2 regions of the Pararhizobium sp. IMCC21322 genome follow, and region 2 is predicted to be linked to the other one. Evidence: riboswitches for the same ligand, from Rfam matches in the RefSeq annotation. Region 2 holds a riboswitch; the other holds the start of a gene.
What was found. Region 2 has a riboswitch for cobalamin ahead of cobU (bifunctional adenosylcobinamide kinase/adenosylcobinamide-phosphate guanylyltransferase). Riboswitches for the same ligand answer to the same signal wherever they lie in the genome.

Region 1 (5,635 bases), 1.1 Mb from region 2:
CCAGCGCCAGCGCGGCAACCGTCGGCAGCGGCCAACTGATGGCACGTCGTGCCATTTCAAGCGTGACCCCCAACAGAACAACAGCCACACCCAGTTGAAAATCACCGGACAGAGTACCGTATTGGTCACCCAGCATATCCTCATTCAGCGCAATCCAGATGCAGTCAGCCACGCCCAGCACACACAACACTGTGCCACTGATGCGCTGACGTTGCGTCTTGGCCATGAAGATAAGCACCCATGGCAATGCCAGCGCCATATGCAAGGGACGGCTGAGAAGATTGGGCACAAGTCCGGAGAAAATCAGCCAGATATGAAACCCGATGGACATGGCTCCAAGCGCGCACCAAAAGAGGCGCGCTGTCCCAGACAGCGCGCCTTCATCAGAAGCAATTGAGAGTGACTTAGTTGTCACGCCTGTAAATTACCTGTGTGCGTTACTTCTGCGCGTCGGAAAGTGGAAAATCCATTTCCGTGTAATAGCGCAGCGCGCCGGGATGAATGGCGCTGGTGATGGTGCCCATCAAGTTTTGATCCACGCCATTCCACCAGGCAGCATCTTCACCCATTTTGGTCTTTTGGTCCCAATAGGTCTTGGTCAGTTGGTAGGCCGTATCATCATCCATATTGGTGGTGGTATAGGCCACAACCGGCAGTGATGTGGTTACGATGTCAGCCTCCTGCCCGGCATATGTGCCAGCGGGAATCACCAGCCGCGTACGTTTGGTGGCGGCAATCTGCTCATCATCCAGAGATAGAACCTTTACGCCAACACTGGCTGCAGCCTCGATGACATTTGGCGCAGGCCAGGAACCAGCCGTGACAAATCCGTCAATCTGACCGTTCTTCAGCGCCGGTACAGCATTGGACAATTCCACATCCGGCAGATTGACCTTTGTTTCCAGACCAAACAGGCCCAGATATTTCGCGCCCTCACGCGCACCGAAAGAACCCTTGCCAATCAATATGGTCTTGCCTTCCATATCGGCGAAAGAATTGATGCCCGCATCTTCGCGTACGACAAAATGCATGGTCAGCGATGGAATCGGGAACAGCGCTCTGATCTCATCAAATTTCGGGTTGCTCTTGCCTTCAAACATGGCCTTGCCACCCTGCGCCAGACCAACAAGTGCTGGCGGCGTAGTGAACACATAATTGCCTGGCCGGGCAGCGGCTTCCATGACGTTCTGAACCGAACCCTGGCTTTCCTCAACGGTGACAATCACATCGCCATTTGTTCCTGCCTTCATGGCCTCGGCAATCTGCACCGCCATCTGATAATAGGACGAACTGGATGATGCAGACTTGTAGGTCACACGCGTCTCTGCATGGCTTGCAAAGCCCGTTGCAGCAAGCAATCCTGATGCCAGAGCCAAGCTCTTGAAAAGTTTCATAAAATTTCCTCCAGAAGTGTTTTGTCGGTTTGTAGTCATTGCATGCTGACAGCCTATGACATATATCCGCGTCAAAACAAGCCTCCTCACATCCTCTCAGGCGTATTGCGCCAAGACCAAAGTCTGGGTTCAACTCCATGCTCGATTCCGCACTTCCACTCATTTCAGTCAAGAACCTTGAAAAAACCTATGATGGCGGGTTTCAAGCCTTGAAAGATGTCTCTCTGGACATCGAACAAGGGGAAATTCTGGCGCTGCTCGGCCCCAATGGCGCTGGCAAAACCACCTTGATTTCCGCCATCTGCGGCATTGTGACGCCGACCGGCGGCACAGTCACCGTCGCAGGCCACGACATCATCAAGGACTATCGCAAAACCCGCGCCATGATCGGCCTTGTGCCACAGGAACTGACCACAGATGCCTTCGAAACTGTATTTGCAACGGTCAGCTTTTCACGCGGTCTGTTCGGTAAAAAGCGCGATGATGCTTTTGTCGAAAAAACCCTGAAAAGCCTGTCGCTCTGGGACAAGAAGGACAACAAGATCATCCAATTGTCCGGCGGCATGAAACGCCGTGTGCTGATTGCCAAAGCCCTGTCTCACGAACCTGAAATTCTTTTCCTTGATGAACCAACTGCCGGGGTGGATGTGGAGTTGCGCAAAGACATGTGGCAGGTCGTGCGCGAATTGCGCGAAAGCGGCGTCACCATCATCCTCACCACCCATTATATTGAAGAAGCCGAGGAAATCGCCGACCGCGTTGGCGTTATTGCCCATGGCGAAATCATTCTGGTCGAAGACAAGGCAGAATTGATGGCAAAGCTTGGTAAGAAAATGCTGATGCTGGACCTGCATGAGCCGCTCAAAGCGCTGCCGGATGCCCTCAACCGCCACGGTCTGAAACTGGCAGAAACTGGCGAGCAAATCATCTACACCTACAACACACAGGGCGAGCGCACAGGCATAACCTCCCTGCTGCAGGACCTCTCCGATGCGGGTATCCGCTTTAAAGATCTCAACACCAAGCAAAGCTCGCTTGAGGAAATCTTTGTCACGCTGGTTCACGAGGATTCAGCGCAATCAAATTCAAAAGCCGAGACAAAGGCCAAAGACCCGGCGGAGGCCACATAAATCATGAATCTCACTGCTGTCAGAGCCATCTATGCATTCGAAATGAACCGCATGTGGCGCACCCTGTTTCAAAGCCTCATCTCGCCGATTTTATCGACCTCGCTCTATTTCGTGGTGTTCGGATCGGCCATCGGCTCGCGCATTCCGGAAATTGAGGGCGTGAGCTACGGCTCCTTCATCGTGCCGGGCCTTATCATGCTGTCCCTGCTCACCCAGTCGCTGTCCAATGCCGCCTTTGGTATCTACTTCCCCAAATTCACGGGCACGATTTACGAATTGCTGTCAGCGCCCATTTCGTCGTTTGAAATTGTACTGGGTTATGTGGGAGCCGCCGCGACCAAATCGCTCATTCTCGGCGCGATTATTCTGGCAACAGCCAGCCTGTTCGTGGAACTGCAAATTGCGCACCCGTTCATCATGCTGCTGTTTCTGGTGCTGACCGCGCTGACCTTCAGCCTGCTCGGCTTTATCATTGGCATCTGGGCCGATAGTTTTGAAAAACTGCAGATCGTACCACTGCTGGTCATCACACCCTTGGTGTTTCTGGGCGGCAGCTTCTATTCGGTCAACATGTTGCCCCCCATCTGGCAGACGGTGACGTTCTTCAACCCGGTGCTCTACCTTGTCAGCGGCTTTCGCTGGAGCTTTTATGAAGTTGCCGACGTTGATGTGACCATCAGCCTCGCTGTCATCACCCTGTTTCTGGTGAGCTGCATTTCCATCGTCTGGTGGATTTTCAAGACGGGCTATCAGGTCAAGCAATAGGCTGCACAAACAAAAATCCCGGCTCCAGAGGAACCGGGATTTTGAATCTTGTTTCAGGCCGTTAGGCCAATCTGTTGAATCAGATCATCAGGCGGCGGATGTGTGCAAACGTCCATAGAACAATGGGGTGGATGAAACCGACCGCAATGTTTTTGCGCCGTACAGAACGGCCAGATCAGCCAGCGGCTCAACCAGAACAACCAGCATGTAGGCGGCTGCGAAAGAGGCAACGGAACTCAGGCTTTCTGCGCCAAAACCCTGACCGTAAAACGCCCAGAATGCGACCCAGGCAACCACACCACCCTGATAGGCGGTTGAGAGCGTCAGTGCCTGTTTGTAGGACAGATCCACATAGGCCGTCTTTGGTGCAATGATGCGTTTTGCCAGCGCGCTGATAGCCCACAATGGCAGCAGCAGCGTTGTAACATTCATGCCGTATTGCGGCAGATCAATCGGTGCGAAGAACACTCCCTGTGCCAGCAGGCCAAGCGCCAGACCAATGGCCGCCGCGCCGCCGCCAAACAGCAGATACAGTGTGGACCCCAGAATGAAGTGAACTTCCGATACGCCAACCGGATAATGCGGCAATACCTGAAAGAACACGAAAACAATCATTGTGGCCGCAACACTGCGCATGGCCAGAGCGGACACGCCGCCATCATTGCGAATCGTATCCCAGGCCATTTTGCCAACCAGCGCGGCAGCACCGGCTGATGTGGCATAGCTCAGGGCAATTTTAGCGCCGTCAACGACGCCAGGTTCAATATGCATTTTAGTCTCCTTTGCGCACCCGCCGTGCGCCTCGTGTGAATTGGTCTTGCGACCGGTTTGGATGGCAGGTTTCCTGGCTTGTGCCTTGCGCCTCACTCACCTTCCCGGCGTTCGCCAGTGGCATATCGAGTTTGGCAGTCACATACAGTTGCGGGGGCAGCCACGGATTTAATCCCGATTTGGGTAGCTCGAACCGTGTTCCCTTATCTCATCCCGCCCGCCTGTGGCGTTCGGGAACCATCGACCACTGTCTTGGCGCAAGATGGTTTGTGAGTAAAGCGGGAAGGTCAGATTGATGCCAGGGTCATCATCAGGCGTTCACGCCGGGAAATCATGTCATCGGCCCGGACTGTTCCCCATGCGCTATATCTGCAATCAGTGCCCGGAAAGGCGCATAAAAATCCGACTTTGTGGTTTCAGAAGAGCCTGAAACACGCGGCCGAATTTCTGCACCTCACACAGCCCGCAATTTCAAAGACTCTTAAAGAACTTGAGGAAATTGCAGGCGTTACCCTGCTTGAACGCGGTCGCGGCGGCGTGTTGATAACTCCCGAGGGCGAGGTTTTCTTAAGGCACGCCGCCACCAGCCTCAACGCGCTGGATCAGGCCTTGAACAGCGTATCTGCACTGCAAAAGGGGGAACAGGGTTCCCTTGCAGTCGGCGCACTACCCAGCGTTGCAGCACGGCTGATGCCATTGGCAACACAAATTTTCAAACAGGATTTCCCCCACATCACCCTTCTGCTTGAAGGGGGCCAACACAGTTTTCTGGTGGATCGTCTGCGCCGGAACGATTGATCTGCTGATCGGTCGGCTTGGCAAGCCCGACCAGATGAAAGGCATATCCTTCACTCAGCTCTATATGGAAGATGTTGTCGTGGTCTGCTCGCCGGATCATCCACTGACCAGGTCCAGTCGGCTCGCCGATATCTCATCCTATCAAATCATCTACCCCACACCAGAGTCAGCCATTCGCCCGCTGGTGGACCTGATGATGATTGCCAATAATATCAATACCTTCTCCAATCGTATTGAATCAGTTTCTGCGACATTCGGACACGGCCTGACCCTGACCAGCAACGCCTTATGGATCATCTCAAGCGGCGTAGTCGCCACAGACATCGCCAACGGAAGACTGGTCGCACTACCAATCGATATGCGCCTCACCAACGGCCCCATAGGCATCATGACCCGCGCCGAAGAGGACTTGTCACCGCTCGCCCAAGTGTCTCGCCAAGCGGCGATAAAAGCGGTTGAGGAATTGCGGTTGCGTTGAAGGATGTGTTGAATGTTCGAAGATTAGGTTGCAGCTTACATGGACGGGAGGCGGTCATTCGCTGCGGCTGTTTAGCAATTCCAAACGGTCGGGCAAGCAGACGATCAACTCCCCGTATTACTCAGACAACACTGCGTTGATGAACGGCAGCATAAAACTTCTCACTGATTCATATTGGTCTGCTTGAAGTAACTGTTCCTTGGTTTCAGGGTTTACTTCACGCCCGTCCAATTTTACGCCATGCAGACTACCCGTCGCAAGAACCAGCTGGCTTCCAGATGGTCTTTCATTAAGCGCAA
Region 2 (5,635 bases):
TGGCTGGTCGATACCATGCCGGATATGATTGCCATCGGCCCGGACGGTCACAAGCGTGGCTTCGGCTCTCGCCGCCATTATGATTTCAGCCATCATGGATATCGTGTTGAATGCGCCCGCATCATTACAAAACTTGCGGAAAAGTTTGGCGAACATCCTGCCGTTACTGTCTGGCAAACGGACAATGAATATGGCTGTCATGATACAACCTATTCCTATTCAAACGCTGCACTGACAGGCTTCAGAAGCTGGCTGAAAGATAAATACGGCACCATTGGCAATATGAACGAGGCTTGGGGCAATGTGTTCTGGTCGATGGAGTATCGCGACTTTTCAGAAATCGATTTGCCCAATCTCACTGTCACTGAAGCCAATCCATCGCATCACCTTGCGTTTCGTCGATACTCTTCAGATCAGGTTGTTACCTTTAACCGGGAGCAGGTCGAGATCCTGCGAAAACTCAGCCCTGGTCGCGACATCATCCACAATTTCATGGGCATGTTTACAGAATTTGACCATTTTGACGTCGCTGAAGATTTGGATATTTCGTCATGGGATTCCTATCCACTTGGCTTTCTGGAGCGACGAACGGATCTCAGCGACGCGCATAAGGAAAAATACCTGAATCAGGGCGATCCCGATTTCACGGCTTTCCACCATGATCTTTATCGCGGAACCGGCAATGGACGCTGGTGGGTCATGGAGCAACAGCCAGGCACGGTGAACTGGGCGGACTGGAATCCTGCACCGTTGCCCGGCATGGTCCGGCTGTGGACCTGGGAAGCCATTGCGCACGGCGCAGAAGTGGTTTCGTATTTTCGCTGGCGTCAGGCACCTTTTGCGCAGGAGCAGATGCATGCCGGGTTAAACAAACCTGATGGCACGGCAGATATCGCTGCGCATGAAGCCGCGCAAGTTGCAAGCGAACTCGATCAGCTGGACCTGACGGTCGACACGTCACAGGCAGACGTCGCACTGATTTTGGACTATCCAAGCATCTGGATGACGCAAATCCAGCCCCAGGGTAAAGATTACGATCCCATTGCGCTTCATTTCGCTTTTTACTGCGCTGCCCGAAAACTCGGACTGTCTGTGGACATAGTTGCCTCCGGCGCAGACCTGTCCGGCTATGAGCTGGTTATGGTGCCCAACCTTCTTCAGGTAACCGAGCATGCTGCAGCAGCCTTTGAAGCGACAAACGCCCAAATTGTATTTGGTCCAAGAACTGGTTCCAAAACACACGACCTCGCAATCCCGGCAAACCTGGCTCCCGGTCCTCTGGCGCAACTGCTTCAGCTCAGGGTCGATTGTGTTGAAAGTCTGCGTCCAGGAATTGTTCATCAGGCTGGCGGCGGCTCAATATCCAAATGGCGCGAGCATCTCACATTGCTGGCCACGCCGGATGATTGCTACCAAATGCCGGATGGTCACCCGGCCTATGTCCAATTCGGCAGGATTTCCTACTTGGCGGGTTGGCCAGATGAAAACCTGTTGCAGGATGTTTTAGTCAAATCCGCTGAGCGAGCAGGACTACAAGTTCAAATCATGCCGGATGGCGTCAGGGTTCGCACGATGGGTCCGCACAAGGTCTACACAAACTACGGCAGGACACCTGCAAACATCGAGAAGATCATCGGTTCCGAATCTATTGTGCAGGGCGAGGGAGGCTGTATCCAGTCTGCCAGCGTTGTTATCACCCGCATATCCTGAAAGAAAAACCCGCCGAGCGAAACGCTTCGGCGGGTTGAAATGGCTCCCCGAGTCGGACTCGAACCAACGACAAGGTGATTAACAGTCACCTGCTCTACCAACTGAGCTATCGGGGATCAGTGGTGAGCGTCTATACAAAAGGAATGGGGCGTTGCCAAGACCCGATTGCTCGTAAAAACACCTTTTCTGCTCTCTTTGTTTGATTTGGCCTTACTGTGCGCCGGTTTGATCCTTATCTGCGGGCAGGTTGCAACCAAAGCAAGATGGTCCAAAGTGCCTTCGATAAAATTTGCCGGTAAATCATTCAATCTTCCGCAATCGCAACTGGCACGCATCAGCCTGGGCGTCGTGTTTGTGCTGTTCGGCTTCGTCGGATTTTTGCCGATCGTCGGCTTCTGGATGATACCGGTTGGACTGATCATTCTGTCCTACGATGTTCCGTCTATAAGGCGCGGAACAAGACGGATTGCTGTTTGGTGGGGCAGGAAGCGCCAGGAGAGGCAGCAGAAAAGAAAATAGGCGCAATCACAACTGCGCTTGCAATACCGCGCTCGAAAAGCTTATGTGAACTCGTGTTGGTTTTGGTTCATCGTGGATGCGATGCACCGAATGAAAAGGGAACACGGATGCAGATGACCCAATCCGGGGTCTGCAAACCGGGACTGCCCCCGCAACTGTGAGCGGTGAGCCACTGTTTCAAATGCCACTGGATATGTCCGGGAAGGCGAAACAAATGGCTGCGAACCGCGAGTCAGGAGACCTGCCAGCACATTGGAATCAAACTGCCGTCGGGTCGGACGGATAGGAGATAATTATGCCTTACTGTGCTTTGGGCGGCAGAGATTCTGCCGCAACCATTCATTTCCCCCAATTGAATACCTGTCCGGAAACGGGACTATCAGCTGACAAACTGCGTCGCTGACGGCCATTTGAGGACAAATCCATGCTTTCCAATTTTTTACTCAGCACCAGGCCGCTGGCATGAGTGCCACACTCCAACCAGAACAGAACTCCGCTCTCATTTTAGGTGGTGCGCGCTCCGGTAAGAGCGCCTATGCCGAGCAGATGGTACTGGCCTGCGGTAACACCCCTCACTACGTGGCGACGTCACAAATTTTCGACGATGAAATGAAACAGCGTGTGCAACAGCATCAACACCGTCGCGGTACTCATTGGAGTGTCACGGAAGAGCCCCTGAACCTGCGTGAAGCGATAGAAGATGCACCAACCGGTAGTTCGGCCATTCTGGTCGATTGCCTGACCCTGTGGCTCTCTAACCTCATGCATCATGAGCGCAATGTAGACAATGAAACCAGTCAATTGCTTGATCTCATACCCGGCCTAAGTCGGCCAATTGTATTTGTATCCAATGAAGTCGGCATGGGCATCGTGCCGGAAAATGCATTGGCCCGCTCGTTTCGTGACCATCAGGGTCGCTTGAACCAGAAGCTGGCCGTAACCGTTGACCGTGTGGATTTCATTGCCGCCGGTCTTCCTCTTAATCTGAAACCCCAAAGGACAATTCAATGAGCATGGCGACAAAAATACCTGCAACTATTATTACCGGTTTTCTGGGTGCGGGAAAAACCACGCTCATTCGTCATTTGTTGCAAAATGCTGGGGGACGTCGCATCGCGCTCATCATCAATGAATTTGGTGATATGGGATTTGACGCGGACCTTCTGAAAGGCTGCAATTCAGATGCTTGTAGCGCGGACGACATTGTAGAACTGACCAATGGCTGTATCTGCTGCACCGTCGCTGATGATTTCCTGCCCACCATGGAAACACTTCTGTCGCGCAGCGAGCAACCCGACCACATCATCATCGAAACATCCGGCCTGGCACTTCCACAACCTCTGGTCCGCGCATTTTCATGGCCGAGTGTGAAATCCAAAGTCACCGTTGATGGCGTGATCACTGTTGTGGATGCAGCCGCATTGTCTGAAGGCAAAATGGTACATGATGAAGCGGCGCTTCAGGAACAGCGGACCGCTGATGAAGCATTGGACCACGAAAGTCCGATTGAAGAACTGTTTGAAGATCAGTTGAAATGCGCAGATCTCGTCATTCTGTCAAAAGCGGATCTGGTGAGCGCTGAAGGCTTGGCTAAAGCACGCGAAATTGCATCCCGTGACACGCGCGATGCTGTTCAGTTTCTGGAAGCTTCAAACGGCATCGTTTCTCCCTCAGTAGTGCTGGGTCTGACTGCACAGGCCGAAGAAGACATGGAGAACCGCAAAAGTCATCATGACGATCATGACCACGAGCATGATCATGATGATTTTGAGACATTTATTGTGGAGACCAGCAGCCATGAGAGCGTGGATACGGCAAGGGCCGCCGTTCTGGCTGCCATGAACAGTCATGGGGTTCTGCGCATAAAGGGCGCCATTTCCATACACGGGAAAAATGCGCCTTTGGCAGTGCAAGCTGTCGGTCCGCGCGTTGAAACCTGGTTTGCCACGCCAAGCGGCGGAACGCCAAAACTTGTGGTAATCGGTGAAAAGGGACTCGATCAGACTGCAATTCGCGCCACATTATCGGATGTGATTGCCGCTAAAAAGGCCAGTTGACTAGTGCATGTCCTTCAGGCCCAGACACGACGCATAGATGATGGAGAGGAAGCCGTTGACCTCGGTCAGTCGCCCGGCGACATTGTAGTTCTGACGGCAGCTGACACCGAAATTTCTGGCTTCTCCTACGCAGCACAATCATTGGAAACCGAATTCCCAAGCCTGCGCGTTGCAAGCCTGCTCGCATTGTCCCACCCATATTCCGTGGACATGTATCTGGAACAGACGTTGGCCCAGGCAAAGCTTGTTGTTGTGCGCCTGTTGGGAGGCCGTAATTACTGGCCCTATGGCCTGGAGCGTCTGGCGGAATTGGCGCGGGCCAATAATACCAAGATCATAGTCGTCCCGGGAGATGCAAATTGGGATGTCGATCTTGAGACCGCCACAACTCTCGATCCGAACCACGCAAGAACCTTCTGGCGTTACTGCGTTGAAGGCGGCGTTGAAAACCTGAAAAATGCCCTCCGGTTTCTGGCTTCACAGATAGGCTACGAAACCACTTTTGAGCCACCCAAACCGCTGCCAAAGGCGGGGCTGTATTGGCCGGGAACAGCGCAGCCCGATATTAACCTGATGCAGGATAGCCAGCACAAAAACGGTTTGGCCGCCATTGTGTTCTATCGCTCGACAGTACAGGCAAATGCGACCGCACCCATTGATGGTCTGATCAAAGCACTCAATTGCAAAGGCATGAATGTTCTGCCGATTTATGTGTCCAGCCTGAAAGATCCAGAATCGATTGCTGTGCTGGACGCCGTTTTCAAACAGGCCACGCCAGCCATTATCCTGAACGGCACCGCATTTGCGGTGTCCAAACCCGGCGGTGCCCACAAAGTCACGCCACTGGATCAGACCGGATGCATGGTGCTGCAATTTGTCATGTCCGGTACATCTCAAGAAGGATGGCAGGACAGCGACCGGGGCTTGTCAGCCAAAGATCTAACCATGCATGTTGTTCTTCCCGAGATCGATGGTCGTGTCCTGACCCAAATTATCTCGTTTAAGGAAGAGGGGGCCTTTGATCCCAAAACGGAATGCAGCCCAACCCAATTCATACCCATCGAGGATCGGATTGCACGGCTCGCCGTTCAGGCAGCCAGTTGGGCTCAATTGCGGAAGATTTCGGCAGCCGACAAGCGCGTGGCCATAATCCTCTCCAACTATCCGAACAAGGATGGGCGCATGGCAAATGGTGTTGGACTCGACACACCGGCCAGTACGATTGCCCTGCTGCAAGCATTGAAACTTGACGGCTACACAATTGAGAATGCGCCGGAAAACGGCAAAGTTCTGATGGACCGCTTTATGGCGGGCCCGACGAACGCTTTTGACCTGACACGTTTGATGCA

Region 1: it holds a riboswitch for cobalamin, as region 2 does, so the genes downstream of both, RAL91_RS19855 (energy-coupling factor ABC transporter permease) here and cobU (bifunctional adenosylcobinamide kinase/adenosylcobinamide-phosphate guanylyltransferase) in region 2, are expected to answer to the same signal.

What each region holds. Positions count from the first base shown of each region.
Region 1 is NZ_CP132335.1:4,196,659-4,202,293, forward strand. Features, by position in the region: gene RAL91_RS19835 (TRAP transporter fused permease subunit) at 1-331, opposite strand, end outside; gene RAL91_RS19840 (TAXI family TRAP transporter solute-binding subunit) at 438-1,394, opposite strand; gene RAL91_RS19845 (ABC transporter ATP-binding protein) at 1,532-2,524, shown strand; gene RAL91_RS19850 (ABC transporter permease) at 2,528-3,289, shown strand; gene RAL91_RS19855 (energy-coupling factor ABC transporter permease) at 3,377-4,060, opposite strand; cobalamin riboswitch at 4,106-4,317, opposite strand; gene RAL91_RS19860 (LysR family transcriptional regulator) at 4,394-4,858, shown strand; gene RAL91_RS19865 (LysR substrate-binding domain-containing protein) at 4,806-5,336, shown strand; gene RAL91_RS19870 (hypothetical protein) at 5,454-5,635, opposite strand, start outside.
Region 2 is NZ_CP132335.1:3,055,492-3,061,126, forward strand. Features, by position in the region: gene RAL91_RS14455 (beta-galactosidase) at 1-1,710, shown strand, start outside; tRNA gene RAL91_RS14460 (tRNA-Asn) at 1,751-1,826, opposite strand; gene RAL91_RS14465 (hypothetical protein) at 1,984-2,229, shown strand; cobalamin riboswitch at 2,270-2,493, shown strand; gene cobU (bifunctional adenosylcobinamide kinase/adenosylcobinamide-phosphate guanylyltransferase) at 2,692-3,240, shown strand; gene cobW (cobalamin biosynthesis protein CobW) at 3,243-4,286, shown strand; gene cobN (cobaltochelatase subunit CobN) at 4,290-5,635, shown strand, end outside.